One region of the Clostridium sp. TJA038 genome, then DNA from elsewhere that is predicted to be linked to it. Evidence: a T-box and tRNA genes for the amino acid it is inferred to sense, from the RefSeq annotation. Region 1 holds a T-box; the other holds one or more tRNA genes.
What was found. A T-box is a leader RNA that pairs with one kind of tRNA and senses whether it is charged. The one in region 1 lies ahead of thrS (threonine--tRNA ligase), so its partner is inferred to be a tRNA-Thr.

Region 1 (15,410 bases):
CAATATTTTATATGGAAAATGAGTTAGTATTTTTAGATATAGTAAATAAGATAATTTTAGGTATTGGATTATTACTTATATTATTTTCCACAATAATAGGTTTTATAATTTCTAGGTCTATAACAAGACCTATAAAAAAATTAATGATTAAAGCAAAGTATATATCTAAAGGGGAATATGATAAAAAGATAGAAATAAATACTGATATTTTAGAAATAAATGATTTAGTAAATTCTATAAATAATTTATCAAAAAGTATAAAGGAACAAGAGAATATAAGAAAAAGATTAACAGGAGATATATCTCATGAACTAAAAACTCCACTAACAAATATACAATCTCATTTAGAAGCTATGATTGATGGAATATGGGAACCTACAGAGGAAAGGTTAATAAGTGTTAAGGAGGAAGCAGAAAGATTATCAACCTTAGTAAGCGATATGCAAAGACTTAATAAGTATGATGAGTTTTCTATTAAATTAAAAATGAGCAAGGAAAATTTAGATAACATAATTTCTTTTGTAATATTTCAATTTTCTAATTTAGCTAAAAGTAAAAATATTAATATAAATTATGAAAGTAAGAATATAAGTATTTTCTGTGATAAAGATAAAATAACACAAGCCTTAGTTAATCTTCTCTCAAATGCTTTAAGATATTCAAATGAAGGAAGCAATGTATTTATAAATACTCATGAAAATTCTAAGGAAATATTGATATCAATAAAAGATCAAGGCATAGGAATTTCAGAGGAAGATTTAAAATATATTTTTGAAAGATTTTATAGGGCTGATAAATCAAGAACAAGGACAACAGGAGGAACAGGGATAGGATTAACAATTGTAAATTCAATAGTTAATTCTCATAATGGAGAAATTAAAGTTAAGAGTAAATTAGGTGAAGGAAGTGAATTTATAATAATATTACCTAAGTTTTAGATTTTTCTATATTGAAATAACCCAATAGATTAATTCTATTGGGTTATTATTATTAATTTAAAGAGTCTAATTCTTTCTTTATTTCTTGAATTTCTCTTTGAACTTCTTTAACTTTAGCTTTATTATTTTCTATTCTTCCTTTAATGTCTTCAACTATTTCTTGATATTTTTCAATAGTTTCTAAAGTGTTTCCACCAGGTCTAACATTAAAAAGTCTATTAGTAAAGTCTTCAAGTCTTTCTTCATCTTGGCTTATATATTTTTTTAATTTCTTTATAAATTCTTCTTTATTTCTAACTAAAGAATTTAAGAAATCCTTTTGTTTATCAGCTCTAGCAGCATTTATACCATCAAAGTATTCTTGTCTAGCTTTATAAAAGCCATCTCTGATTTCTTTAAATTCATTTATAAGTTTTTCATTTTCATCTTTTCCACAAAAGCCTATTTTAAAGAAATCATCACTTATTTCTTTAACTTTAACAGAAGCTTCTTTCCAGCTATCATTTTCATATAAAGCTTTTAATGCTTCTATAAGAGCTCTTCTTTTTTCTACATTAAGTCTATTTTCAGCTTTTAAAGCATCAAAGAATTCTTGTCTTTTAGCAAAGAATATATCTTTTGCCTCTTTATAACCTATAGAAATTTCTTCATTTCCTTCTTTTCCAGAGAAACCTATGCTCTTAAATTCATCACAAAGAAGGTTGAATTTTTCAGTAGCATCTTTCCAGTTATCATTATTAACTAATCCTTTAAGTTCAATTATTATTGCTCTTTTTCTATTAGCTTTATTTGTGAATTCTTCTCTTAAACCTTCCATAATAGCTCTTCTAGTTTCTTGAGCTGCATTTCTAGCCTTTTTAAATCTATCATATAAATCGTTATTTAAATCTTTTCCAGCAAAGCCTATAGCATAAAATTCTTCAGATAAAGATTTAGCTAACATATCAGAAGCTTTTATATCATTTGTATAAACTAAAGCTTCAAGTCTTTTTATAACATCTTCTTTTTTTATAGCATTTTCTTTAAAACCTTCATTTGCTTTTTCAAAGAAATCTTTTCTAGCAGTATAGAATTCATTTTTAGCTTCTCTTAATTCGTTCTTTAGGGCATTCTCAATTTCTTGGTCATAGTAATAAATATCGTTAAACTCTTCAATAAGAGCGTTAAATTCTTTATTAGCTTCTTTCCAGTTTTGAGCATTGTTAGCTAAGAATTTTATCTTTTCAATTACCTCTTTTTTTCTTTTACAACAGTTTTCTTCTTCTGCAGCTAAAGCTTCAGCGAAATTTTCAATTTCTTTAGAATCTCTTTTTTCATCTATGTAATTAGATTCATTAGTTGTCATTGTAAATTATCCCCTTTCTTTTATATCACTCAATTAATATTTTAAGGCGTAATTACTCTTATGTCCATAATTAAAATGTTTTCAAATATATTTATGTAATATATAATATGAAATTATTAAAATTTAAATAAGTCCATAAATTCATTGCCTTTACAGTTTAAATTATATGCTATTAATTGACATATATTATATTAATTTAATGAAAATAATGGTATAAATAATGAAAAGAATGTTAACTTGATAAATCAAAAATAATATTTTAGTAATAAATAAATTTTATTAATATGTTATTATAAAATATGACTTTAAAATAAAAACTTAAGAGAATATTAATAGCAAATATTTGACAAATTAACTTATATAAAGTATTCTTTGAAAGTGTAAAAAGTATTAATTAAGTAGCAAAATTATAGATATTTTAATTTATTATTAGTATAATATAAAATTATTAGAGGGGTGACATAAATTGTCAAGATTATTTGGAACAGATGGAGTTAGAGGAATAGCAAATACTGAATTAACAGCAGAATTAGCATATAATTTAGGTAGAGCTGGTGCTTATGTTTTAACAGAGGGAACTCACAAACCTAAGATACTAGTAGCAAAGGATACAAGAATATCAGGAGATATGTTAGAAGCTGCTTTAGTTGCAGGAATTTTATCAGTAGGTGCAGAAGCAATATGTTTAGGAGTAGTACCAACACCAGCAGTAGCTCACCTAACTAGAGTTTATGGAGCAGATGCAGGAGTTATGATATCAGCTTCACACAATCCTGTTGAATATAACGGAATAAAATTCTTTGATGACAAGGGATATAAATTATCTGATGATTTAGAAGATGAAATACAAAGAGTTATAGAGAGTGGATTTGAAAATGTGCCTTCACCAACAGGTGCTAATTTAGGAAGAGAAATAAAAGAAAAAGCTGCTCTAGAAGACTATATAAGCTTTGCTAAAGATACAATAGGAATATCTTTAGAAGGCTTAAGAATTGCATTAGATTGTGCAAATGGTGCATCTCATGAAGCTGCTGTTAGAGCCTTTAGAGAATTAGGAGCAGAAATATTTGTAATAAATGATAATCCAGACGGAACTAATATAAATGAAAATTGTGGTTCAACTCATCCAGAGGAGTTAATGGAGTATGTTGTTAAGAAGAAATGTCATATGGGCTTTGCTTTTGACGGAGATGCAGATAGATGTTTAGCTGTTGACGAACAAGGAAACTTAGTAGATGGTGATTTTATACTAACAATATGTGCTAAGTACTTAAAAGAATTAGGAAGATTAAAAGATGACACTTTAGTTGTAACTGTAATGAGTAATTTAGGACTTATGATAGCTTGTAAAAATGAAGAAATCAATACTTCAGTTACAAAGGTTGGAGATAGATATGTTTTAGAGGAAATGTTAGCTAAAGGATATTCTTTAGGTGGAGAACAATCAGGACACATTATATTCCTAGAACATAATTCAACAGGAGATGGACTTGTTACTGCACTTCAAGTAGCTAGTATAGTTAAGAGAACAGGAAAATCTTTATTTGAATTAAAGAGTGTAATGAAAGTATTACCACAAGTTTTAGTTAATGCAAAGGTTCCTAATGATATGAAAAATATTCATGAAGAAGATGAGGAAATAATTGCTGAAATTAAAAAGATGGAAGAAGCTTTAGATGGTTGTGGAAGAGTTTTAATAAGACCATCAGGTACTGAACCACTAGTAAGAGTTATGCTTGAAGGTGAAAATCAAGCTGAAATAGATGAAATGGCTCATAACTTAGCAAAAATGATAGAGGAAAAATGTAATTAATATAAAATTTATATTATAAGAAAAGCTATAAATAATCTTATTAGGTTGTTTATAGCTTTTATTATTTAAAGGTGATTTTTTATAAAAAAAGTACAATATTTATTTTAAATTACTTTTAGATATATTATAAATTACATAAAAATGCAGGATATAATTAATGAAATTTCTTAAGTTTTATGTTTTTTATTAGATTTTTTTAAAAAACAATATTATAGATGTCTATACAACTATACATTAATATATTAATATAGAGTAATTTAAAGAAAAACAAAGAAAACAAAAAATAATTATTAAAAATAAATTAAAATCGCTTAAAATAAACTAAAATAACTTATAAATGCTTGAAATTTTTTTAAAAAGTGCTAAAATAAGTTTGTAGCTTTTTAAGTATATGATGCATAGTATATAATAACTTTCAAAATAAAATATAAAGCGCCAGGACTTAAAGTGATTTTAAGTTGACGAGGATTGGGGAGTATCGAAATTTCGGCGGATGCCTCACGGTATAGCACTACCGTAAAAGATTAGTTAAATCTTAAAAGTGATTTTAAGGACAAAGCTAATTAGGTGTTTTAAATCTTCTATGCATTAAAAGTTATATTAATATTGTTTTGAAAGTTAAATATGATTTTACAGATGGAAGGAAGAAAAATAATATGTGCGGAATAGTTGGATACGTAGGAAAAAAAAGAGCAACAGATATACTAGTTGAGGGATTATCAAAGTTAGAATATAGAGGATATGACTCAGCTGGAGTTGCAGTTTTAGAAAATAATAAAATAAAAGCTGAAAAGCATAAAGGTAGATTAGCAAATCTAGAAGCAATGTTAAGTGAAAATCCAATAGATGGTGGAATTGGAATTGGACATACTAGATGGGCAACACATGGAGAACCATCAGATGTTAACTCACATCCTCATTTAAATAATAAAGGTACAATCGCTGTAGTTCATAACGGAATTATAGAAAACTACAATGAATTAAGAAACTGGTTAATTGAAAAGGGCTATGAGTTTAAATCAGAAACAGATACAGAAGTTATACCAAATTTAATAGATTTCTACTACAAAGGAGATTTATTAGATGCTGTTATGGAAGCTACTAAACATATGGAAGGTTCATATGCTATAGGTGTTATATGTAGTGAGGAACCAGATAAATTAGTAGCAGTAAGAAAAGATAGTCCATTAATAGTTGGTTTAGGAGATAAGGAATACTTTATAGCTTCTGATATTCCTGCAGTTTTAAATCATACAAGAGAAGTTTATCTTTTAGAAGATAAGGAATTTGTTGTATTAACAGAAAATGGAGTTTCTCTTTTTGATGAAAATAAAAAGCCAGTTGAAAAAGAAATATATCATATAACATGGAATGTTGATGCAGCAGAAAAAGGTGGATATGAAGATTTCATGTTAAAAGAAATAAATGAACAACCAAAAGCTATAAAAGATACAATGACTTCAAGAATAATGGAAGGAAAAGAAGTAACTTTAGATGATATATCAATAACTAAAGAATACTTAGATAATGTTGATAGAGTTTATATAGTTGCTTGTGGAACAGCTTACCATGCTGGAGTTATTGGTAAATATGCTATTGAGAAATTAGTTAGAATACCAGTAGAAGTTGATATAGCTTCAGAATTTAGATATAGAGATGCTGTTATTACAGATAAAACTTTAATAATAGTTTTAAGCCAATCAGGAGAAACTGCAGATACTTTAGCTGTTTTAAGAGATGGAAAAGCAAAAGGTGCAAGAGTATTAGCTGTAACTAATGTTGTAGGAAGTTCAGTTTCAAGAGAAGCTAATGATGTATTATATACATGGGCAGGTCCAGAAATAGCAGTTGCATCAACAAAGGCATATGTAACTCAATTAATAGCAATGTACACATTAGCATTACATTTTGCTGAATTAAAAGGAAGTAAATCTGTAGAAGAAATTGAAGAAATTAAAAAAGCAATGCTTCAATTACCAGAAAAAGTTGAAGAAATACTTAAAGATACAGAGTTAATAAAAGAATTTGCAGTTAAAGCATCTAATGAAAGAGATTTATACTTCTTAGGAAGAGGTATGGATTATGGAGTTGCAATGGAAGGTTCTTTAAAACTTAAAGAAATTTCTTACATTCACTCAGAAGCTTATGCAGGTGGAGAACTTAAGCATGGTCCAATAGCTCTTATTGAAAAAGATATTCCAGTAATATCATTATTAACTCAAAGAGAACTTATGGATAAAATGATAAGTAATGTTCAAGAAGTTGTAACTAGAGGAGCTAAGGTTTTAGGAGTTTGCTTCGAAGGAGATATGGAAGATAGTAAAAGAGAGATGTTTGAAGGTATAATAGAAATACCAGAAACATTAAGCTTCTTATCACCAGTTTTAAGTGTAGTACCATTACAATTATTCTCATATTATGTAGCTAAAGCTAAAGGGTTTGATGTGGATAAACCTCGTAACTTAGCTAAGTCAGTAACTGTTGAGTAAAAGAGGTGTGTATTATGAATAATGAGAGTTTATTAAAATTATTAGCAGAGTACAAAGAAACTAAAAAATGCCTTGAATCAGGATTAATTTGGTTAGAAGAAAAAGACTATGCTAAGGGTAAACTAGATATAGTAAATGTAGTTATAAAAGACTTAGAAGCAGCAATTGGTGCTGAAAGAATTTAATAACAATTAGGATTAAATATTAAGTTTATATATAATTTTTAAGGTGTATTTAAAATTATTGATTTTAAATACACCTTATTTTATTAAAACATATTGAAAATTTTATAAGGTTGAAGTATAATACTCTAGCTTATTTTTTATTATTTTATGAATAAGTTAATAAATAATTAATGAGGTATTTGTAGTGGGAAAAATTCAAGACAATGACATTTTAAATAGTGGGAAAGTATGTGTAAATGAAAATGAAGAGGCTTGGAATAAAGAAACCTATAATGCTTGGGTAAAAAGATTTGGCACAGCAAAAGAGGCAGGAGAAAAAATTAAAGCTATGCCTGAAAAGAAGCTAGGGATTTTATTAGATAAATTTGGAGAGGTACAAGGAAAAAAGATATTTAATCTTATGGGGTCTAATGGAAATAAGGCTGTTGCCTTAGCTTTATTAGGAGCTGAAGTTACTGTTGTAGATTTTTCAGAGGGAAATAGGAGATATGCTTTAGATTTAGCTAAAGCTTGTAATGTTGACATAAATTTTATATTAAGTGATGTTTTAAAAATGCCTAAAGAGGTTCTTAGTGGAGATTATGATATAGTATTTGCTGAAATGGGAATACTTCATTATTTTACTGATTTATCTCCCTTTATGAACGTTATAAATAGTTTATTAAAAGAAGGAGGAAGAGCTGTTTTAAGAGATTTTCATCCTGTATCAACTAAACTAATAACTTCAAGGGGTTCTACAGCAAAGGTAAGAAAACATAAGGTTACAGGAGATTATTTTGATACTTCCTTAGAAGAAAAAGCTGTTGCTTATTCAAAATATTTAGAAGAAGATGAAGTAGAAAAAGTATATTTACGTAAATGGAATTTAGGAGAAATAATAACTGCTGTAGCTGAAACAGGTCTTACTATAAAAAGTTTAACAGAAGAACCGAACTTATCTAGTGATATATTTGATAAGGGTATTCCAAAGACTTTCACTATAGTAGCAAAAAAATAGTTAAATAAAGTTTTGCATAGTATAAAATATATACTATGCTTTTTTTATTTTTGTAATTTAATATTTAATTATGATATAGTGATTTTATAGTATGGCAATACAAAATATGGTAAAATAATTAAAAGCCTATAAGGAGGAATTTCAAATGGATAAAGGGGAATTAAGAGAAGAGATTAAACTAAAAAGAGAAAGTATGGATAAAGATACTAAAATGATAGCTGATGAAAAAATAAGAAAAACTCTTTTAGAAAATGATATTTATAAAAATAGTAAGGTTATATTTGTATATGTAAATATGGAATCTGAGGTAAACACTATTAATATAATTAAAGATATAATTTGTTCTGATAAAACCCTTGCAGTACCTAAAGTAATTCCAGTTAGTTTAAAAGAAAAGCAAATGAAAGCATTAAAGATAGAGTCTTTACTTCAATTAAATGAAAGTGGTGCTTTTGGAATATTAGAGCCTAGCATTAATTGTGAAGATATAAGTAAAGAAGTGGATTTAATTATAATACCTGGATTAGCCTTTGATTTAAAAGGAAATAGATTAGGATATGGAGGAGGGTTTTATGATAGATTCTTAAGTAAATATCCTAATAGTAAAAGAGTAGCACTTTGCTATGATTTTCAAATTTATGATGAAATACCTCATGAATTTTTTGATGAAAAGGTTGATTTAATTATTAGTGAAAGTAGGAGTATAGCCTTTAAGAAGTTATAATGGTAAAGAAATACTTTTGATAATGTAAATTTATTGATAATAATTTTTAATTATGCCAAAATTATAAAGAATATATAAAGCTTAAGGTGGGGTAAATAATGAAATTTAAGGATTTTAAATATGAAAGACCTAATATTGAAAAAGATAGAGAAAATATTAGAACTTTTATAAAAGAATTAGAAAAAGCTAAGGATTTTAATGGGGCTAAAGAAATAATAAAGAAAATAAATACTATAAGAAATAATTTTGCTACTATGATAGCTTTGTCTGAAGTTAGACATACAATTGATACTGAAGATGAATTTTATAATAAGGAAAAAGATTTTTGGGATGAAAGTTCTCCGCTTATAGAAGAAATAAATAATGAATTTTATAAAGCTATATTAAATTCTCCATTTAAAGAAGAAATCGGAGATTATTATGGAGAACCTTTAATAAAAGGAGCAGAGTATTCTCAAAAGAGTTTTTCAAAGGATGTAATAGAAGATATGAAGCTTGAAAATAAGTTAGCAAGTCAATATCAAAAGCTTATAGCTTCGGCTAAAATTGAATTTTTGGGAGAAGAAAGAACTTTAGCACAATTAGTGCCTTTTATAAATTCTAAAGATAGAGAAACAAGAAAAAAAGCATCAGAAGCTAAGTATGATTTTTTTGTTAAACATGAAAGTGAAATAGATGAAATTTTTGATAAGCTTGTAAAGGTAAGAACAACTATAGCTAAAAAACTTGGATTTAATAGTTTTGTAGATTTAGGCTATATAAGAATGAGAAGATATGACTATAATAAGGAAATGGTAGATAACTTTAGAAAACAAGTTAAAGAGTATATAGTTCCTGTAAATAATAAATTGTATAAAAGACAAGCTAAAAGATTAGGATTTGAAGATTTAAAATACTATGATGAAAAATTTGAGTTTTTAAGTGGGAATCCAACTCCTAAAGGAGATGCTAAATGGATAGTTAATAATGCAGAGGTAATGTACTCAGAGCTTTCAAAGGAAACTAAAGAATTTTTTGATTTTATGGTTGAAAATGATTTAATGGACTTAATTGCTAAAAAAGGAAAAGCAGCAGGAGGGTATTGTATTAATTTCCCTAATTATAAAGCTCCATTTATTTTTTCAAACTTTAATGGTACAGCTGGGGATGTAGATGTATTAACTCATGAAGCAGGACATGCTTTCCAAAACTTTAGAAGTTCTTGGATAGAAATGCAAGAGTGTCAATGGCCTACAATGGAAAGTTGTGAAATACATTCAATGAGTATGGAATTCTTTACTTGGCCTTTTATGTATTTATTTTTTAAAGAGGATACAGATAAATATAAATTTTATCATTTAGGAGATGCAATAAAATTTATACCTTATGGAATAACTGTTGATGAATTTCAACACTTTGTATATGAAAATCCAGAAGCTACTCCAAAGGAGAGAAAAGAGGCATGGAGAAATATAGAGAAAAAATATCTTCCACATAAAAATTATGGAGAATGTGATTTCTTAGAAAGAGGGGGATGGTGGTTCCAACAAAACCACATATTCTTAGATCCTTTTTATTACATTGATTATACTTTAGCACAAATATGTGCACTTCAATTTTGGAAAAAAGATAGAGAAAATCATGAAAAAGCATGGGAAGATTATTTAAATTTATGTAATATAGGTGGGACAAAAACATTTTTAGGCTTATTAAAATATGCTAATTTAAAATCACCTTTTGAAGATGGGTGTATTAAAGAGATTCTTAGAGTAGTTGACGAATACTTAGAAAGTATAGATGATAGTAAATTTTAAAAGTTATAGAATAAAATTTTAATAGAAATTAGAATAAAAAAACTTGGAAGTATTTCTATAAAAAAATTATAGAAATGCTTCAAGTTTTTTATTATATTAATTAGTTTTCTTTGTTAGCTATTTCAAGAACTATTCTGTTTACAAAATCAGCTAGAGGCATAGCACCTTCTTCACCATTTTTTCTACTTCTTACAGAAACTTCTTTATTTTCAGCTTCTTTTTCTCCAACAACTAAGATGTAAGGAGTTCTTTCTAATCTAGCTTCTCTTATCTTATAGCCTATTTTTTCAGCTCTATGGTCAGCTTCAACTCTAACTCCTCTTCTTCTTAATTCTTCAACAACTTCGTTTGCATAATCTGCATATTTGTCTGATAGTGGAAGAACTTTAGCTTGAACAGGAGCTATCCAAGTTGGAAGAGCACCAGCGTATTTTTCTATAAGCATTGCTAATGTTCTTTCATAGCATCCTATTGAACTTCTATGAATTATATATGGACGTTTCTTTTCTCCATCTTTATCAATATAATACATTCCAAATCTTTCTGCTAAAGCGAAATCTATTTGAATAGTTATTATTGTGTCTTCTTTTCCATGAACATTTTTAAATTGTATATCAAGTTTTGGTCCATAGAATGCAGCTTCATCATCAGCTTCAGTAAATTCTATATTTAAATGGTTTAATATTTCTCTCATTATGTTTTGAGTGTTTTCCCAAGCTTTAGGGTCATTTATATACTTTTCAGTATTATTTGGGTCCCACTTTGAGAATCTGTAAGTAATATCATCAGAGATTCCTAAAGTATCCATAACATATTTAACTAAATCAACAGTATTTTTAAATTCATCTTCTAATTGTTCAGGAGTACATACTATGTGTCCGTCAGCAAGAGTAAATTGTCTTACTCTTATAAGACCATGCATTTCTCCTGAAGCTTCATTTCTAAATAAAGTAGAAGTTTCGGCAAATCTTACTGGTAAATCTCTATAACTATGTTGAGTTGCATTATATATTGCATATTGGAATGGACAAGTCATTGGTCTTAAAGCGAATACTTCACTATCCTTTTCTTCATCTCCTAAAACGAACATACCATCTTTATAGTGGTCCCAGTGTCCTGAAATTTTATAAAGGTCGCTTTTAGCCATTAAAGGTGTTTTAGTTAAAACGTATCCTCTTCTTTGTTCCTCATCTTCAATCCATCTTTGAAGAGTTTGAATTATTCTAGCTCCCTTTGGCATTAATAGAGGAAGACCTTGACCTACATTTTCATCTGTAGTAAATATTCCAAGTTCTCTACCTAATTTATTATGGTCTCTCTTTTTAGCTTCTTCTAAAGCTTCTAAATATGCATCTAATTCAGATTTTTTAGGGAAAGCAGTTCCATATACTCTTGAAAGCATTTTGTTCTTTTCGTTACCTTTCCAGTAAGCACCAGTAGATCTTAATAACTTAACAGCTTTCATTGGTTTAATAGCCATTAAGTGAGGACCAGCACAAAGGTCAACAAAATCACCTATTTGATAGAATGAAATTACTTCATCTTCTGGAAGGTCATTTATAAGTTCTACTTTATAAGGTTCATCCTTCATAAGTTCTAAAGCTTCATTTCTAGGAAGTTCAAATCTTTTTATTTCAGGATTTTCTTTTATTATTTTTTTCATTTCTTCTTCTAATTTGTTTAATTGGTCAGCAGAAAATGGCTTTTCAGTATCAAAATCATAATAGAAGCCATTATCTATTGATGGTCCTATAGCTAATTTATCTTGTGGGAAAAGTCTTTTAACAGCAGCTGCTAGTACATGAGATGCAGTATGGTTAAAAGCATGTTGACCCTCTTTAGAATCAAAAGTACATATTTCTAATGAGGAATCCTCATTAACTATAAATCTTAAGTCCTCAACTTTTCCATTTAATATACCACAACAAGCATTTCTTGCAAGTCCTTGGCTTATGCTTTGAGCTATTTCAAAAATTGATAATCCAGCTTCTACTTCCTTTACTGAACCATCTTTAAGTGTAATTTTTATCATATTAATTTCTCCTTTCGAAATAATTTTCTTTATTCTTTCATAAAAAATAAAAACTCTCGTCTCTTTTCTAAATAGAAAAGGGACGAGAGTGTATATTCCCGTGGTTCCACCCAATTTGTGTTAAAAAACACCTCTTAAAATAATCGTAACGTGATTAAACGGACTTGATTAGAGTCACTCAGAGTTAGTTTTCAACTAATTCCATTTAAAAGTACTCACAGCTATTGTACCTTCTCTCTGAAAATGTACCAAAGTTTACTCTTCTCTTCATTGTGTTAACAAACTTATAATATTTACTTAAGATTATAAGTTTATTATTTTTGTATGTCAATGGATAAAATAAAAATAAATTCTAATTTAATTTTATATAATAATTTAAATGAAATAAAATTTTAAATGTTAAAAAAATAGAATATAGATAAATATTATATCCAAATTTTTAATAAAATAATTTTAAAAAAATATTGAAATAAAATTTAAAAAATATTATAATAAAAACATAGGTTTGCAGGTGTGGCGGAATTGGCAGACGCACTAGACTTAGGATCTAGCGCCTACGGCGTGGGGGTTCGACTCCCTTCACCTGCACCAACTTATAAGCGGGTGTAGTTCAATGGTAGAACACCAGCCTTCCAAGCTGGATACCCGGGTTCGATTCCCGGTACCCGCTCCACTTTACATAATATATTAAATTTTATGCGGGAGTGACTCAATGGTAGAGTGTCACCTTGCCAAGGTGAAAGTTGCGGGTTCGAGTCCCGTCTTCCGCTCCACTTATGCGGGTGTAGTTCAATGGTAGAACACCAGCCTTCCAAGCTGGATACCCGGGTTCGATTCCCGGTACCCGCTCCAAATTATGCACCATTAGCTCAGTTGGTAGAGCACCTGACTCTTAATCAGGGAGTCCAGGGTTCGAATCCCTGATGGTGCACCAGAAGCATCCATGTTTTGGGTGCTTTTTTTTATTTTTATAAAATTTTCTAATGAAAAAAATAGTAGGTTTTTATTAAAATTAATATATAAGAGTTGTTAAATATCATTATTGCTAATTTTAGAAATTATATTTAAATATAAAAGGGGGAAATTTATGTTTAAAGAAATATTTAATAATAAAGATTTAAGTATTGTTTTTACAGGAGATAGTATAACTCATGGGGCACTTCATACTAAGGGATATAGAAGTTATACTGAATATTTTAGAGAGATATTAATAAGAAATAATAATTTTAATAATAGAAAAAATTCTAATATTAGTGTTTTTAATACTGGAATTTCTGGGGCTACAACCTTAGATATATTAGAAAATTTTGATGATTGTATAAAGAAGTATAGTCCTAATATTGTTTTTATTATGCTCGGTATGAATGATTGTGCAGAAAATAAGGTACCTTTAGAAATTTATAAAAAAAATATATTAAGAATTATAGAAAAAGTTGAGAGCTTAGGAGCTAATATTTTTATTCAAACTAGTAATATAATAAATAATGATATTAGTAGAAAAAGTATTGATGAGTATATGGATATTTTAAGAATGATTTCTAAGGAGAGAAATATATTTTTAATAGATCATTATAGAAATTGGGAAGAACTTTATAAGAAGGATTTAAATATTAAATCCTTACTTTTAAGTGATAATATTCATCCAAATGAGTTAGGACATTTAGAAATTACTAAATTTATTTTTAATAGCTTAAACATTTTAGATAAAGATGTTTTAGATTCTTTGTTAAATGACCATATCTTTTATAAAAAAGAAAAGGTAAAAGAGTTAGAGTATGTTATAGAAAATTCTTTTAATGTTTATGATATTTTTTCTGAAGAAAGTAAAAGAAAAATAGAATTGATATATAAGATAATAGTAGAGGAAAAAGGAAGTGTTTTTGAATTTATATATAGTAAGCGTTTTAGTGAAGATAGGATATTTTTTAAAAACTATATTGAATATCTAGAAGAAAGAGTGCGCTGGGAACTAAATGATGGTTCTATAGAAAGTAAGAAAAGATTTATGCTTAATTTATATAATGAAAATTTTAATATAAAATATATATTAAATAATTTTTCTGATACTGTTTTAAAATTTAATCCTAGGGTTTTATTTATATCTTTAAATGAAGAAGTAGATAATCTATATGAGTTTGAGAAAGATATTTTTAAGTTATATATTAAGACAAAGGAGATAAATACTTTTTTAGTAATAGAAAATTTATTAAATCTTAAGAAAGAGTGTATAGAAGTTATAGAAAATTTAGTTAAAAATAGAGAGATATTATTTATAAATCATTATGAATATTTTAAAAATATAAAACTTTATAATAGTGATTTTGGTGAAATATTTTTTTCGAAGAATAAACTAAGTTATAAAGGAGAAATTTTAATTGCTAGAAATCTTTTTAAAATATTTAACATATATGATGAGAAAAGTTTAATATGTAGTTTAAAGTTCTTTTAAATTTAAGCTAAATAAAAACCTAAAAAGTTTTTATTTAGCTTTTTATACGTAATTTAAGGCTCTTTGCAAAATAAAATCTTCAATAAATTCCTCAGAATATATTTTTTTTCCCATAAGGTTAAATATTAATTCTTCTCTTGCATATCCTTCCTTATATAGTTTTAAATTTTTAGTTAATTTTTTTAAAGAACCAGGAGTAAGTCCTAAAAGTATTTTAAGGTCTTTACTTGTATAAAAATTTTTTGAAAAAAGTTCATTTAAATTATTTTGCATTTCCAATTTATAATTTAAATCCACAACCTTATCTTTGTGTGGGCCTTGTTTAGATCTATGATGTTTTTTACATAAGTATTTATAATTAAGATTAAAATCTAAACCGCCTTCAGATTTATGAACTATGTGATGAATATCTGCATAATCTCCACAAATTTCACAGAAATAAGACATATAATCCTCCTTAAAAATTTAATACCCATTTATAGTAATAAAATAGCATAAAAAAACAGTTTAATCAATATAAGTTACCTGTATAAATATAGATTAAGGTATATAAAGAAATATAGGTTTTTTTACACTTTGATGTTAAAAAAAGTTAGCAATATAATTAAAATGTAAGTGTATATAAGGGGGTTTGGATATGCATAA
Region 2 (15,410 bases), on a different contig from region 1:
CCCCCATTTCTTTTAAATTATTTTTTATATCATGTAACTTAGATAATTGATTTTCAAGTTCCATAACCATAAAAACTTCACCCCTAACGCTAATTATTTTCACATTATAAAGTATATCATTTTATAAGTATTTAAAACAATATAATCTAATTTAAAGAAGTTTTTAAATTCAAACTTTATAAACTAAATACTATAAAATTTTTAAACAAAAAAGTCTTTGTATTTAAAATACAAAGACTTTTTTATTAAACTACTTCTCTTCCACAACATGATTTATATTTTTTACCACTTCCACAAGGACATAAATCATTTCTTCCTACTTTTGCTTCTTTTTTAACAGGTTTTTTCTTAACATCTTTAGAATCACCATGACTTACTCCAGTTTCCTTAGCAACTCTTTCTCTTTGTGGCTTATTCTCTTCTACTTTTACATGGAATAAATATTTTACTGTATCTATTTTGATGTTATTTATCATTTCATCAAACATAGCACTACCTTCCATTTGATAAGCTTGAGTTGGGTCTTGTTGTTTATAAGCTCTTAATCCAATACCTTGTTTTAAATGGTCCATATCATCTATGTGATCCATCCACTTAGTATCAACAACTTTTAAGATGATAACTCTTTCAATTTCTCTCATTTGTTCTGAGCCGATAGATTCTTCTTTTTCTTTATAAAGTTTTCTAGCACCCTCTATAAATTTTCTAGTTATTTCTTCATTTGAACAGGATTTTAATTCTTCTACTGTGAACATTCCATGAGGGAACATTATATCTTCTAAGTACTTAATTAAATCTCCAAGTTCTTTTTCAAACTCATCATCCTCAACATTTCCTAAATGAGTTTCAACTGCATTAGTTATTACATCCTCAATCATTGATTGAACACTATCTTCTAAGTTTTCACCTTCTAAAACTTGAGATCTTTGCTTATAAATAACTTCCCTTTGCTTATTCATAACATCATCATAACCTAATAATGTTTTTCTTATATCAAAGTTATTACCTTCTACCTTCTTTTGAGCATTTTCTATAGATTTAGTAACCATTTTACTTTCTATAGCTTCAGTATCTTCTAAGCCTAATTTATCAACAACAGATTGAAGTTTTTCTGAACCAAATACTCTCATTAAGTCATCTTCTAGTGAGATATAGAATCTTGAATCTCCTTTATCTCCTTGACGACCTGAACGTCCTCTTAACTGATTGTCTATTCTTCTTGATTCATGTCTTTCAGTACCAATTATCTTTAAACCACCAACATCTAAAGCACCTTCACCAAGCTTAATATCAGTACCTCTACCTGCCATATTAGTTGCAATTGTTATGTTACCTAATTCTCCTGCATGAGATATGATTTCAGCTTCTTGCTCATGATATCTAGCATTTAAAACTTTATGCGGAACACCTTTTTTCTTTAATAAAGATGAAAGATATTCTGATTTTTCAATACTTGTTGTACCAACTAAAACTGGTTGACCTGTTTTATGAGTTTCTATTATCTCATCTACTATAGCATCATACTTTCCTTTAGCAGTTTTAAATACTAAGTCTGAATGGTCTTGCCTTTGTATTGGTCTATGTGTTGGTATAACAACAACATCTAATCCATAGATTTCTCTAAACTCGTTTTCTTCAGTAATAGCAGTACCTGTCATTCCTGCTAATTTATTATACATTCTAAAATAATTTTGGAAAGTTATAGTTGCTAAAGTTTTAGATTCTCTTTGAACTTTAACACCTTCTTTAGCTTCAATAGCTTGATGAAGACCATCTGAATATCTTCTACCTTCCATAAGTCTTCCTGTAAATTCATCAACTATAGCTATTTCATCATCTTTAACCATGTAATCTTTATCTCTCTTCATTACATAGTTAGCTTTTAAAGCTTGAGTAATATGGTGTTGTAACTCCATATTGTTAGCATCTGCATAGTTTTCTACTCCAAAAGCTTTTTCTGCTTCTGCAACCCCTTTATCAGTAAGCATTGCTGCATGAGCCTTTTCATCTATTGTATAGTCTTCTCCTTCTCTTAATTTCTTTACAAAGAAATCAGCGATTTTATAGAAGTCTGTTGACTTACTTCCAGCTCCTGAAATTATAAGAGGGGTTCTTGCCTCATCTATAAGAATTGAGTCAACCTCGTCTACTATACAGTAATTTAATGGTCTTTGAACTCTTTCTTCTTTATAAATAACCATGTTATCTCTTAAATAATCAAATCCAAACTCATTATTTGTTCCATAAGTTATATCTGCATTATAAGCTTCTCTTCTTTGATCATTTGTTAAACCATGTACTATAACGCCAGTTGTTAAACCTAAAAATCCATATAATTGACTCATTTGCTCCTTATCTCTTGTTGCAAGATAATCGTTAACTGTTATTACATGAACACCTTTTCCTTCTATAGCATTTAAATAAACTGGTAAAGTAGCAACTAATGTTTTACCTTCCCCTGTTTTCATTTCAGCTATTCTACCTTGATGTAATACAGTACCACCAATTAACTGCTCTCTATAATGCCTCATTCCTAAAACTCTCTTTGAAGCCTCTCTACAAACTGCAAAAGCTTCAGGAAGCATATCATCTAAGCTTTCACCTTTTGAGAATCTTTCTTTAAATTCAAAGGTTTTTTGCTTTAACTCATCATCTGATAATTTTTCAAATTCAGGCTCTAATGAATCTATTTTGTCTACAATAGGTGTTATTCTTTTAACTTCTCTATCGCTATAACTTCCAAATATTTTATCAAACAATCCCATTATAATATCCCTCAATTCTAATTTCTTATATGCTTAATATTCTAATTAATTATATAATTATAACACATATACAATTTATTCTTAATTTTTATAAAAATATTTAAAATAATTCTCATTAGATTATACCATTTATAATAACCTATTTTCAATAAATGTAATAATTTAGATAAAGCTTTTATAAAAAAAATTAAAGATGCAGGTAAAAAATACCTGCATCTTTTTTATATTCATAAACTATTCTTCATCTAAACCTGGTTCAATTAAACCATAATTTCCATCTTTTCTTTTATAAACCACATTTAATTGATTTGTATCTGGGTCTTGGAATACAAAGAAGTCATGTCCTATAAGTTCCATTTGAAGCACAGCTTCTTCAGCCCCCATTGGCTTAACATCAAATCTTTTAGTCTTAACTATTTTTGCTTCCTTTTCTCCTTTATTTTCTTCAATTGGCTCTATATGAGCAAATCTTAAAGAATCATATCTATTTTTCTTTGATAATCTAGTTTTTTGTTTTCTTATTTGTCTTTCTATTTTTTCTTCAACTAAGTCTATAGATTTATACATATCATCTGTAGACTCTTCTCCTCTTAATAATATTCCATTAAAAGGAATCATAACTTCTATTATTTGTTTATTCTTTTCTACGCTTAAAGTGGCTTTTGCTTCAACTCCTGGTTCAAAATACTTGCTCAATTTGGATAGCTTTTTTTCTACACAATCCTTTAAAGCATTTGTTAACTCTATATTTTTAGCATATACTGTTACTTTCATATAGTCAGCCCCTTTCAAAAAACAAGTAACCTTAATAATGTAAAGGTTTAAATATTATATTATAATTTTACTATCTTAATGTATTTTATACAACCTTTAATTACTTTTAATAATCTTATTTCTCATTATGTCAGTTTAGTATGTCTAGTTAAATCTTCCCTTTACTTAATTTATTTATAAGATGTTAAACTTGACAAAACATAAAAAGGAACCATAAATATATGGTTCCTTTTTATAGCTAGTTGACCTGGTCTTTGACCCCACACTCGCCTACTGGAGATTTCGCTACCCGGAATTAACCTCTCACTACTAACCCTCTCAGTTTTTATTAACTGGTAGGTCTTACTTCTAAGCCGCACCATGCTCATTAAAACTTTGTTTAACTTACGTGGATCGTTTCGCCTGCGACTGGCATCGACTTTCAACCACAAACCTAGCTACATTAATATTATATATTACTTTTAGCAATAGTCAATAAAAAAATTTTAATATTCCTTATTTTTTTAAGTTCTAAAACACAAGCCTTCAAGGTAGAACCTGTTGTAATAACGTCATCTATTAGTAAAATATTTTTTCCTTCTAATTCTTTAGCTTTTCTATTTAATTTAAAAGCACCTATAATATTTTTTTCTCTTTCAGCTTTAGATAAAGTTTTTTGTTCTTTAACCCTATTTTTCTTATTTAATATATTTATTACCTTTAAATTTAATCTTTCACCTAATTTTCTAGATAGATATTCACATTGATTAAACCCTCTTTTTTTAAGTGAGTTCTTAGAAGAAGGAACAAAAGTTATATAATCTAAATTAAGCTTTTCCTTTTTAACTCTTTCCTCTAATAAAAGAACTAATATTTCACCAGCATTAAAATCTCCCTTATACTTTAATCTTAATATTAAATCTTTTACTGAATATGAATAATAAGAACAAACCAAAAGATTACATTCCTCAATATTAAAAATTTCATCTATCCTTTGTATTTTATTAAAACAATTATTGCAAATAATATCTTCTCTATAATTATTGCAAATATAACATTTTTCTTCTCTTGGATAAATTACTTCTAAAAGACATTTAAATAAATGATTTATACTTTTTTTGATTCTCTCCATAAGGTTTTATTAAAACTTCTAGCTATCCTCCTAGCCAATTCTATATTTTCCTCTTCGCAATTAGTAAGAATTAAAACCTCTTTATTGTTATTGTTTTCTTTACATAAAGCACCACAAGCAAATATTATTTTCTTATAATCTATACAGTCATGTGCAAAAGAATATATAAGTACATCACAGTCTGATAAAAAATCAAAATATTTAGAAAGGGAATCTGTCATAAATATTATCCCTTCCTTTCTTAACTTGCTTTCCTTTAATGCATAAAAAAAGGTATTTCTCTTATCTTCTTTTATTATTTTAACCTTATTTTTCAAATTTAAATCATAAGTATAATAATCATATATTTTATCTAAATTTAATTTATTAGGAAAATCTATAACTAATAATCTTTTTTCTTTTATAAACCATTCTATATAATCGTATAAATTATAAGGCATAGATGATTCTAAGTTATATCTAGTTGTTATAACTCTAGGTTCTAAAAAATGTTCTTTTCTATTATTAAAAACTTCTATGTGCTTTATATTATTAAATATCTTAAAAACTGAACATATTATTATTTTTTTACAAAACCTTTTTAAATACATCAAGTCCTCAGTACATTGAAGAGAAGTCTTACTTGAATAAGAGCTTATGTCATCATAAATTACTAAATCAAAATTTTCTTTCAAGTTAAAAATATCTCTAAAATTTACAAAATAAAAATTTGATGCTTTTATCTTTTCACTATTAAAAGATTTTTTATTTTTTCCTACATATAAAACTTTATCACTATTTTTTAAACAATAATAAAGAAAATCCTTAAGAAAATTTATATCTTCATAGGGCTCACATATAAAATTTATAAATATTTCTTCTTTTTTAAAGTACCACTTTTTTAATAAACTATTATATTTATTCTCCTCTTTTAAGTTATTTTCATATAACCCCAAGTGAAATTCCTCCTATTTTATTCTTTTTCAAAAACCTCATTAGATATAACTTCTCTTATCCTCCAATTAAGAGAAGAATATCTCTCCATACTCCTATTATTATCAACCATATATTTTAAAGCCTTTGGAACTCCAACTACAACCACTAATTCTTTTGCTCTAGTTATCCCTGTATATAATAAATTCCTATTCATAAGTAAGGGTGCTCCCATATATGCTGGAATTATAACGACCTTAAATTCACTTCCTTGACTTTTATGTATTGTAATTGCATAAGCTAAATCTAATTCATCTAAATACATAAAATCATAAACAACTTCTCTCTCATCATCAAAAATTATAGACAATTTCTTTCCCTCTAGGTCTATGCTTTTTATAAATCCCATATCTCCATTAAATACGCCAACACCTTCATGCTCACCTTTTCCTGCTATTCTAGTCCATTTTAAAGAGTAGTTATTTTTAATTTGCATAACCTTATCGCCTTCTCTAAATATAACACTTCTAAATTCTTTTTCTTTTTTATAAGGTGCCTTTGGATTTAATACACTTTGAAGTTTCTCATTTAAATTTGTAACTCCTAATATTCCCTTCTTCATAGGAACTAAAACCTGTATACTTTTTAATTTATCCCACTTTGGATTAAACTTAGGTAATCTAGTATTTATTAAATCTACAATAGTGTTTAATATACCATCTTGAAAGTCATTTCTTATAAAGAAAAAATCTGTTCCCTTTTCATTTAATTTAGGCATTTCTCCCTGATTTATTTTATGGGCATTTATTACAATCATACTCTCTTTTCCCTGCCTAAATATTTCTTTTAAACGTACAACCTTTGTAAAGCCACTTTCTATAAAATCTTTTAATACATTTCCTGCACCTACTGATGGAAGCTGGTCTACATCTCCAACTATAATAAGCCTAGTTCCAACTTTAATTGCCTTAAGAAGTGCATTCATTAAAGTTATATCAATCATTGATGCCTCATCTATTATAACAACATCTGCCTCTAAGGAATTATCTTCTGTATTAGTTATAAAAACACTTTCTTCCTTTTCAAAAACCCCCATATCAAGCATTCTATGTATTGTTGTTGCCTCTTTACCTGTTGATTCACTCATTCTTTTAGCAGCTCTTCCTGTGGGAGCTCCCAAAAGAACCTTCATTCCACAGGTTTCAAAAATTTCAATTATACATTTTATTATTGTTGTTTTTCCTGTACCAGGACCACCTGTTATTATTTCTATACCATTTTGAAAAGCACTTATTATAGCATCTTTTTGTGATTTAGCAAAAGTTATATTATTTTTCTTTTCAAATTGAAGTATTAAGTGATTTACATCTACATTTACATCTTGAAAATTACTTATAGCTAAGGTTAAAATTCTGTTAGTTATTCCAAGCTCACAATAATAATTAGGTATTGTAAAAACACCTTCTTTATCATTAATTTTTTCTAGTTTTATTTTTCTATCTAAAGCAGCATTTTTAATATTTTCTTCTATTACATCATAACTTACAGTAAGTACATTACTAGCTTCTTTAATAAGTTTATCCTTTGGCATAAATGTATGCCCATTAGCACAAAAATCATTTATTACATATCTTATTCCACTTTGAATTCTAAAGGGAGAATCAATTTCTATTCCTAAACTTCTAGCAATTTTATCTGAAGTTTTAAACCCTATTCCTGAAATTTCATCACAGAGTATGTATGGATTATTTTTTACTGTTTCTACTGAGTTTGCTCCATACTTTTTATATATTTTCAAACATTGATTTACACTTAATCCATGAGTTTGCAAAAATATAGTTATATTTTTTAATTCTCTTTGTTCTTTATATGAATCAATTATAGTTTCTAATTTTTTCTTTCCTATACCTTCTATTTCTTTTAATCTTTCTATATTATTATCTAAAATATCAAGAGTATCTTCTCCAAATTTATTTACAATTTTTTTTGCTGTAACAGGCCCAATACCTTGTATTATTCCAGAAGCTAAATATTTTTCTATTCCTTCTTTTGAAGTTGGTAATATTTCTTCACACTCTTCCACCTTAAATTGTTTTCCAAAATTAGAATGATTAACCCAACTTCCTTTTAACTTTAAAGTTTGACCTTCCTTTACATGAGGCAAAACTCCAACAACTGTATGATTAATATTATTTTCTCTAAATTTTATTACTGTATAACCAGTATCTGCACTATTAAATACTATACTCTCAACTATTCCATTTAGTACTTCCATATTACCTCCTAAAAGGTTTTTTCTTTAATATTTACTACTAATTATATCACAATTATTTAATTTAAATCATAAGGCTTATTATGTTGACTTACTTAAATTAAAATTTTAAGATTATTATGAGGAAGGTGATTCGTATGTTAATAAAAAACTGTAATATAGTATATTTAGATAAGATTGAAAAAGGAAATATACTTATAGAAAATGGGAAAATTAAAGATATAAATCCTAAAAATGAATGTGATTGTGAAGTTATAGATGGACAAGGATTGTATCTATCTCCTGGATTTATAGATGTTCATATACATGGTGCTGGTGGGCATGATACCATGGATGGAACTTATGAAGCCATAAATGAAATCTCAAAAGTTATAGTTAAGCATGGTACAACTTCATTTTTACCAACAACTATGACTGTAGCTGCTGAAGATGTATGTAAATCAATGAAAGCAATTCATAAAGCAAAAACTGAAGGAACTGAAGGTGCTAATGTTTTAGGTGCTCACTTAGAAGGTCCATTTATAAGTCCTGGAGCCATAGGTGCTCAAAATCCTGAATTTTTAATACCTCCAACTGAAGAAAACTTTTATAAATTAGTTGGAGAACATGAAGAGGATGTTGTATCAATAACTCTTGCTCCTGAAGTAGATGGTGCTAAAGACCTTACTAAATTTTTAAGCAAAAAAGGTATAGTAGTTTCTATGGGACACACAAAGGCAACTTATGAAGAAGCTATGGAAGGAATAAAATGTGGTTGTTCTCATGCTACGCACCTTTTTAATGCAATGACTCCATTTACTCATAGAGAACCTGGAGTTGTAGGTGCAGTTTTTGATAGTGAAATAACTACTGAAACAATATCTGATGGTATTCATATAGCATATCCAAGTTTAAGAGTTGCATATAAACAAAAGGGAACAGATAAAGTTCTATTAATAACTGATGCTATGATGGCTTGTTGTATGCCTGATGGAATGTATACATTAGGTGGTCAAGATGTTGAAGTTAAAAATGGTGCTGCAAGATTATTAAGTGGTTCTTTAGCAGGTTCAATTTTAACATTAGATGTTGCAGTTAAAAATGTATTTTTAAATACTAATTATCCACTTAATGAGGTTATAAAAATGGCTACTTATAATGGTGCAAGACATTGTAAAGTAGACGATAGAAAAGGTTTAATTAAGGAAGGTTATGATGCTGACTTAATTCTTTTTGATGAAAATATAGATATAAAATACGTAATAGTTAATGGAAAAATAGTTCATAAAGCTTAAAAAATTTATTATATTACAAAATTAATTTTATGAACTTATAAATAATATATAAAAAAGCTTAGGATTTTTCCTAAGCTTTTTTATATTAAAGATATTTTTTTATTTCTTCAACTTTATTTAAGTTTTCCCATGGAAGGTCTAAATCTGTTCTTCCAAAGTGTCCATAAGCAGCTGTTTGTTTGTATATAGGTCTTCTTAAGTCTAAGTCTCTTATTATAGCACCTGGTCTTAAGTCAAATACCTTATTTATTATATCAACTATTTTTTCGTCAGAAATTTTTCCTGTTCCGAAAGTATCTACTATTATTGATACTGGTTTAGCAACACCTATAGCATAAGCAACTTGAACTTCTAATTTATCTGCAACACCTGCAGCAACTAAGTTTTTAGCTACCCATCTAGCAGCATATGCAGCTGATCTATCAACCTTAGTTGGATCTTTTCCTGAGAAAGCACCACCACCGTGTCTTCCATATCCACCATAAGTGTCAACAATTATTTTTCTTCCTGTTAATCCAGCATCTCCTTGAGGTCCGCCTATAACGAATCTTCCAGTTGGATTTATATAGTATTTAGTATTTTCATCTAATAATTCTGCTGGTATAACAGCTTTTATAACATGCTCCATTAAATCAGCTTGTATTTGCTCTTGAGAAACCTCAGGACCATGTTGTGTTGAAATTACTATTGCATCTATTCTAACTGGTTTGTCATCTTCATACTCAACAGTAACTTGAGTTTTTCCATCTGGTCTTAAGTAAGGTAAAGTTCCGTTCTTTCTTACCTCTGTTAATCTTCTTGATAATCTATGAGCCATAGCTATTGGTGCTGGCATAAATTCTTCAGTTTCATTAGTAGCAAAACCAAACATCATTCCTTGGTCTCCTGCACCTACTGCATCTATATCAATTTTTTCTCCTGCTCTTGATTCTAAAGCTTCATCAACACCCATAGCGATATCTGATGATTGCTCATCTATTGTAGTCATAACTGAACAAGTTTCACAGTCAAATCCATATTTAGCTCTATCATATCCTATATTTTTTATAGTTTCTCTAGCTATTTTAGGAATATCAACATAACAGTTTGTTGTTATTTCTCCCATTACAACTACTAATCCTGTAGTAACAGCTGTTTCACAAGCAACTCTTGCATTTGGGTCTTTTTCAAATATAGCATCTAAAACTGCATCTGAAATTTGGTCACAAATTTTATCTGGATGTCCTTCAGTAACTGATTCTGATGTAAATAATCTTCTCATGATTTAGGCTATCTTACACTTATATTAAGATAGCTAATTCACCCCTTTCATTTTTTATTTATCCAACCCTATATATTCAACAAGTAATATTTATTATCTTCCCACGACTTAAAATAATATATTTTTTGTTTATTAAAATCATCTTAATGCGCGCCTTTAAAATGATTTTAATAAAAAAATCTCTTCTTAAAGACTTAAGAAGAGATTTTAGTTATACACTAAATTTATCTTCTCTCATCTTGTAAAGAATTTCTTTACCGGAATTGGCACCTTAGTGAATTTCACTGGTTGCCGGGTTTCATAGGGCCTGTTTCCCTCCACCTCTCTGGATAAGAGTATATAAATACTAAATATTCTATTTTAAATATATTATTTTAACAAAGAGACACTAAATTAAGTGTCTCTTGCTGGTGGTGGAAGAAGGATTCGAACCTTCGAAGTCGTCCGACAACAGATTTACAGTCTGCCCCCTTTGGCCACTCGGGAATTCCACCACATTTGGAGCTGATGATCGGACTTGAACCGATAACCTGCTGATTACAAGTCAGCTGCTCTGCCAATTGAGCCACACCAGCATATTTATATTTTATTTTTTAATTGGTGGTGGAAGAAGGATTCGAACCTTCGAAGTCGTCCGACAACAGATTTACAGTCTGCCCCCTTTGGCCACTCGGGAATTCCACCACTTATGGAGCTGATGATCGGACTTGAACCGATAACCTGCTGATTACAAGTCAGCTGCTCTGCCAATTGAGCCACACCAGCGTATTTATTATTTTATTTTTAATGGTGGTCGCAACAGGGATCGAACCTGTGACCCCCTGCTTGTAAGGCAGGTGCTCTCCCAGCTGAGCTATGCGACCTTATTGGTGGTGGAAGAAGGATTCGAACCTTCGAAGTCGTCCGACAACAGATTTACAGTCTGCCCCCTTTGGCCACTCGGGAATTCCACCACTTATGGAGCTGATGATCGGACTTGAACCGATAACCTGCTGATTACAAGTCAGCTGCTCTGCCAATTGAGCCACACCAGCGTATTTTTAACTTCTATCTCTTGGCTCATCGCCAATCGACAAGACTTAGTATATATTGTTATGCTTTTTATTTCAAACTCAATTTTAAGCCATTTAAAGATATTATGTTAATTTATTTTTAAATTACTCTTTTTTTCTCCAATTTACTTCTTTTTTAACTTATATTTTTTCTTCTATTAGCGATATATTTATAAAAGGATTTAATAATTCTTTTACATACTCAAAATCTTTATAGGATAGCTTCTCTTGAAGTATTTTAAATATATCAATAGCTGCCTCTAACTCATCTGTTCTTTTTATGTGCTTTAATAAAGTTTTATAGTCATCTATAGATAACTCCTTAGATAATTTTAATAATTTAAATTTATCCTTCTTACTTATCTTACTTGGAATAGAGTACTTATCAACTTTAAAAAGCTTTATATTTTCCTTTTTATTTTCTTTTAAGGAATTATTTTTTTCCTTTGAACTACTATTTTTAAATTCATTAACTTTATTTGAATCTTTATTTATTTCTAATTCTTTTTTATCATTTTCTTCTACTTTATTATTTTCATCTTTTTTAATAAAATTATCTTTTTCTATATTACTTTTTTCTTTACTTGGCAAAATTACTTTTTCTTCGTTTAAAGGTGCTTTTTCTACTTTTTCTTTATTGAAATTATTATTTTCATTAAGTACTAAACTTTCTTTTTTCAATTTTATTTTTTCTTTATTTACCTTCGGAATATTTATAATAACTCCTAAAGTTATAATAGTTAAAGTTATTACTAAAAGACTTAAAACTTTTCTACTCATAAATGTCCTCACCTCTTCTTTAATAATTTCCACATAAAATATTTTTATACTTGATTTAATATTTCTATTTTTTCCTTCATATAATTAACTGATAGAAACTTAAAATATTAAGAAAGGAGTATGTCAAACTAGTTTTAAGCCTTTGACATAGTGATACCTTGGAAAAAGTGAAAATTTACTATAAAAATAACTTATCATATTATAAAATTTCTAATTTCCTTAAAAATCATATAGATGAAAAAACAATTATAGTATGTATAGGAACAGATAAATGTATTGGTGATTGTCTTGGCCCTATGGTTGGTACATTATTAAAAGAAAAATCTTTTCCTTTAAAGGTTTTTGGAACTTTAAAATCTCCAATTCACGCCTTAAATTTAGATACTGAAATAGATAAAATTTCAAAAGCATATCCTAATCATAAAATACTAGCAATTGATGCTTGCTTAGGTGATGCAAATTCTATTGGAGAAATTCATGTTAGAACTAAGCCAATATATCCTGGAAAAGGTGTTGGAAAAACTTTAAGAAGTGTTGGAAATATTTCTATAATAGCTATAGTAGATTCTTCTGAGAATATAGAATCATTTACTTCTAGACCTATTAGATTAAATTTTATATTAGATATGTCTAAAGTTATAGCAGATTCTTTAGTTACAGCCTATAACTTAAATAAAAAAAATTAACTACATATCTCTTAATCTAAGAGATATGTAGTTAATTTTATTCGTCTATCAATTTAACTTCTAAATTATCCATACTTATATTTAATTTTTCAAATGTCTTTAATACCTTACCAGTACCCTCTGCAACGCATTTTATAGCATCATCTGCTACTTTAACCTTAATGCCTGTCCTTTCCTCAATAAATCTATCAAGTCCATTTAATAAAGCTCCTCCACCAGTCATAAGAATTCCTTCTTCTATTATGTCTGCTGCTAATTCTGGTGGTGTTTTTTCAAGAACAGAATGAACTGCCTCTCCAATTGTGCTAACTTCATCTTTTAAAGCCATTCTAAGCTCATCACTATCAACATTTATAGTTCCTGGTAGTCCTGTAATAAGGTTTCTTCCTTTAACTTCCATAGTTTCTTTTCTATTTCCTTCTACTGCTGTAGCAACGTTTATTTTTAATTCTTCTGCTGTTCTTTCACCAATCATAAGCTTATATTTATTTCTTACAAACTTTATTATAGCTTCATCAAATTTATCACCAGCTACTTTTACAGACTCTCTTATAACAATTCCTCCAAGAGAAATTATTGCTATATCTGCTGTACCTCCACCTATATCAACAACCATATGTCCACTTGCTTTAGATATATCTAAACCTGCTCCTATAGCAGCTGCTAATGGTTCTTCTATAAGGTAAACATCTTTAGCTCCTGAATTTTTTGCTGCATCTATAACAGCTCTCTTCTCTATTTCTGTTGCTTGACAAGGAATACAAATCATAACTTTAGGTGCTGATATTCTTCTATTTCCAACACCTTTTTTTATGAAATATTTAAGCATAGCTTCAGTCATTTCATAATCTGATATAACCCCATTCCTCATAGGTCTAAGTGCAACTATATTTCCAGGTGTTCTTCCAATCATTTGTCTTGCAGCTTCTCCAACAGCTAAAACCTTATTTTTGTTTTTATCTATAGCAACTACTGAGGGCTCTTTTAAGACTATACCTTTATCCTTCATATAGACAAGAACAGTTGCTGTTCCAAGGTCTATACCCATGTCTGTACTGTTTTTCCAAAACCACATATTTACAACTCCCTAATATATAATAATTATTATTATTTTCTATAACATTATACATAAATACTAACTTTTATTATATAAGGAATATTTTCATCATTCAACAACTTTATATTTTAATTTAGTTGCTTTTCCACCTCTTATATGTCTTTCTGCCTTATTTAAATCTAATATACTTTTAGCTTCCTCTGCTATATCTGGATTTATCTTTGGTAATCTTTCAGTCATATCTTTATGTATAGTACTTTTACTAACTCCAAAAACCTTAGCTGTTTTTCTTATTGTAGCTCTTGAATAAATAATGTATTGAGCTACCTCTAACACTCTTTCCTCAATATAATCTTTCAAGAACCATTCCTCCTTAATCTTTTTTATTAAATCAGCTGCTAAAATTAAAGCAGCTGATTATGTATTTTTTATTCCTTTACAGGAACATCTTTTAAATATTTTTGAGGGTCTACTGGTTCTTTAGAATTTTCCATATGGAACATTAAGTAATTTTCTGAAACTCTATCACTTGGATTATTTTGAATTGTTTTTCCAATCTTACCTATAACATCACCTTTTTTAACCACATCCCCTTCTTTAACTTTTATTTCAGGGTCTAAGTTTCCATAGAAACCAACTATGCCATTTTGATGTTCAATCTTTACAAAACAACCTTCTTTTGAATTACCTTTTCCAGCTTCTAAAACTTTTCCATCACCAATTGATAAAACCTCTGCTCCTTCTTTACCTTCTATATCAATACCTTTGTAAACAGAAGCACTTTGTCCTGATTCATTTAATCTTGGTTCTAAATTATAAAGCCTTGTAATTATCCCATTATTAATAGGTGATATAAAATTTTTATTTTGATTTGATGTTTCTACAACTTCCTCTTGTTTTTTTGCTTCTTCTTCTACATTTTCTTGAACTTTGTTTTCATTAGTAGCTACCTCTTCCTTTGCAACTTCTTTATTTTCTTCAACTAACTCAGCATCTTCAAAATTGTTTCCTGTTGTAGCACTATCCTCTGTATTTTCTATAGTATTCTCTGCTATATTTTCTTCTAAAGTATCATTTGCACTTTTATTTGCAACAACTACGCCTACAGTTGCTATTAAACATAGACAGGCAAATAAAACTACATAAAATCCATCCTTTTTGATAAATCTCTTTAATTTGTCTTTTTTATTCATTTTCAACACCTCCGTTTCTAATTCTGTCCATATATCCTAAATTAATACATAAATTAAAAAATCTTTTTAATAAAAAAAGAGTAGACAAATTGTCTACTCTAAAATTAAATAAACACCTCCTTAGAAGATTGTACTTTACTATTTGTAAAATAATGATTTAATATTTCCTTATAACTTTTTCCTTCTTTCCCCATAATATTTGCACCCCATTGACTCATTCCTACACCATGTCCATATCCTAAAACATTTATCTTTATTTTTCCTTCTAAAAAC

Region 2: it encodes a tRNA-Thr, which carries the amino acid that the T-box ahead of thrS (threonine--tRNA ligase) is inferred to sense. The anticodon was not compared.

Annotation. Positions count from the first base shown of each region.
Region 1 covers NZ_JBZEFA010000004.1:80,536-95,945, reverse strand. The annotation lists gene AC4FQV_RS08675 (HAMP domain-containing sensor histidine kinase) at 1-938, shown strand, start outside; gene AC4FQV_RS08670 (DUF349 domain-containing protein) at 991-2,283, opposite strand; gene glmM (phosphoglucosamine mutase) at 2,750-4,096, shown strand; gene glmS (glutamine--fructose-6-phosphate transaminase (isomerizing)) at 4,753-6,585, shown strand; gene AC4FQV_RS08655 (hypothetical protein) at 6,600-6,770, shown strand; gene AC4FQV_RS08650 (class I SAM-dependent methyltransferase) at 6,955-7,767, shown strand; gene AC4FQV_RS08645 (5-formyltetrahydrofolate cyclo-ligase) at 7,913-8,491, shown strand; gene AC4FQV_RS08640 (M3 family oligoendopeptidase) at 8,590-10,284, shown strand; gene thrS (threonine--tRNA ligase) at 10,385-12,316, opposite strand; T-box leader at 12,392-12,596, opposite strand; tRNA gene AC4FQV_RS08630 (tRNA-Leu) at 12,824-12,907, shown strand; tRNA gene AC4FQV_RS08625 (tRNA-Gly) at 12,916-12,989, shown strand; tRNA gene AC4FQV_RS08620 (tRNA-Gly) at 13,015-13,089, shown strand; tRNA gene AC4FQV_RS08615 (tRNA-Gly) at 13,095-13,168, shown strand; tRNA gene AC4FQV_RS08610 (tRNA-Lys) at 13,175-13,250, shown strand; gene AC4FQV_RS08605 (SGNH/GDSL hydrolase family protein) at 13,404-14,765, shown strand; gene AC4FQV_RS08600 (HNH endonuclease signature motif containing protein) at 14,808-15,212, opposite strand; gene AC4FQV_RS08595 (hypothetical protein) at 15,403-15,410, shown strand, end outside.
Region 2 covers NZ_JBZEFA010000001.1:58,340-73,749, reverse strand. The annotation lists one part of gene prfB (peptide chain release factor 2) at 1-70, opposite strand, end outside; gene secA (preprotein translocase subunit SecA) at 246-2,765, opposite strand; gene hpf (ribosome hibernation-promoting factor, HPF/YfiA family) at 3,000-3,539, opposite strand; gene AC4FQV_RS00370 (ComF family protein) at 3,988-4,650, opposite strand; gene AC4FQV_RS00365 (hypothetical protein) at 4,626-5,585, opposite strand; gene recD2 (SF1B family DNA helicase RecD2) at 5,603-7,837, opposite strand; gene nagA (N-acetylglucosamine-6-phosphate deacetylase) at 7,972-9,108, shown strand; gene metK (methionine adenosyltransferase) at 9,194-10,369, opposite strand; SAM riboswitch class I at 10,601-10,705, opposite strand; tRNA gene AC4FQV_RS00345 (tRNA-Tyr) at 10,778-10,863, opposite strand; tRNA gene AC4FQV_RS00340 (tRNA-Thr) at 10,869-10,944, opposite strand; tRNA gene AC4FQV_RS00335 (tRNA-Tyr) at 10,968-11,053, opposite strand; tRNA gene AC4FQV_RS00330 (tRNA-Thr) at 11,059-11,134, opposite strand; tRNA gene AC4FQV_RS00325 (tRNA-Val) at 11,157-11,232, opposite strand; tRNA gene AC4FQV_RS00320 (tRNA-Tyr) at 11,237-11,322, opposite strand; tRNA gene AC4FQV_RS00315 (tRNA-Thr) at 11,328-11,403, opposite strand; gene AC4FQV_RS00310 (hypothetical protein) at 11,563-12,201, opposite strand; gene yyaC (spore protease YyaC) at 12,360-12,887, shown strand; gene mreB (rod shape-determining protein MreB) at 12,925-13,962, opposite strand; gene spoIIID (sporulation transcriptional regulator SpoIIID) at 14,053-14,304, opposite strand; gene AC4FQV_RS00290 (peptidoglycan DD-metalloendopeptidase family protein) at 14,373-15,137, opposite strand; gene spoIID (stage II sporulation protein D) at 15,242-15,410, opposite strand, start outside.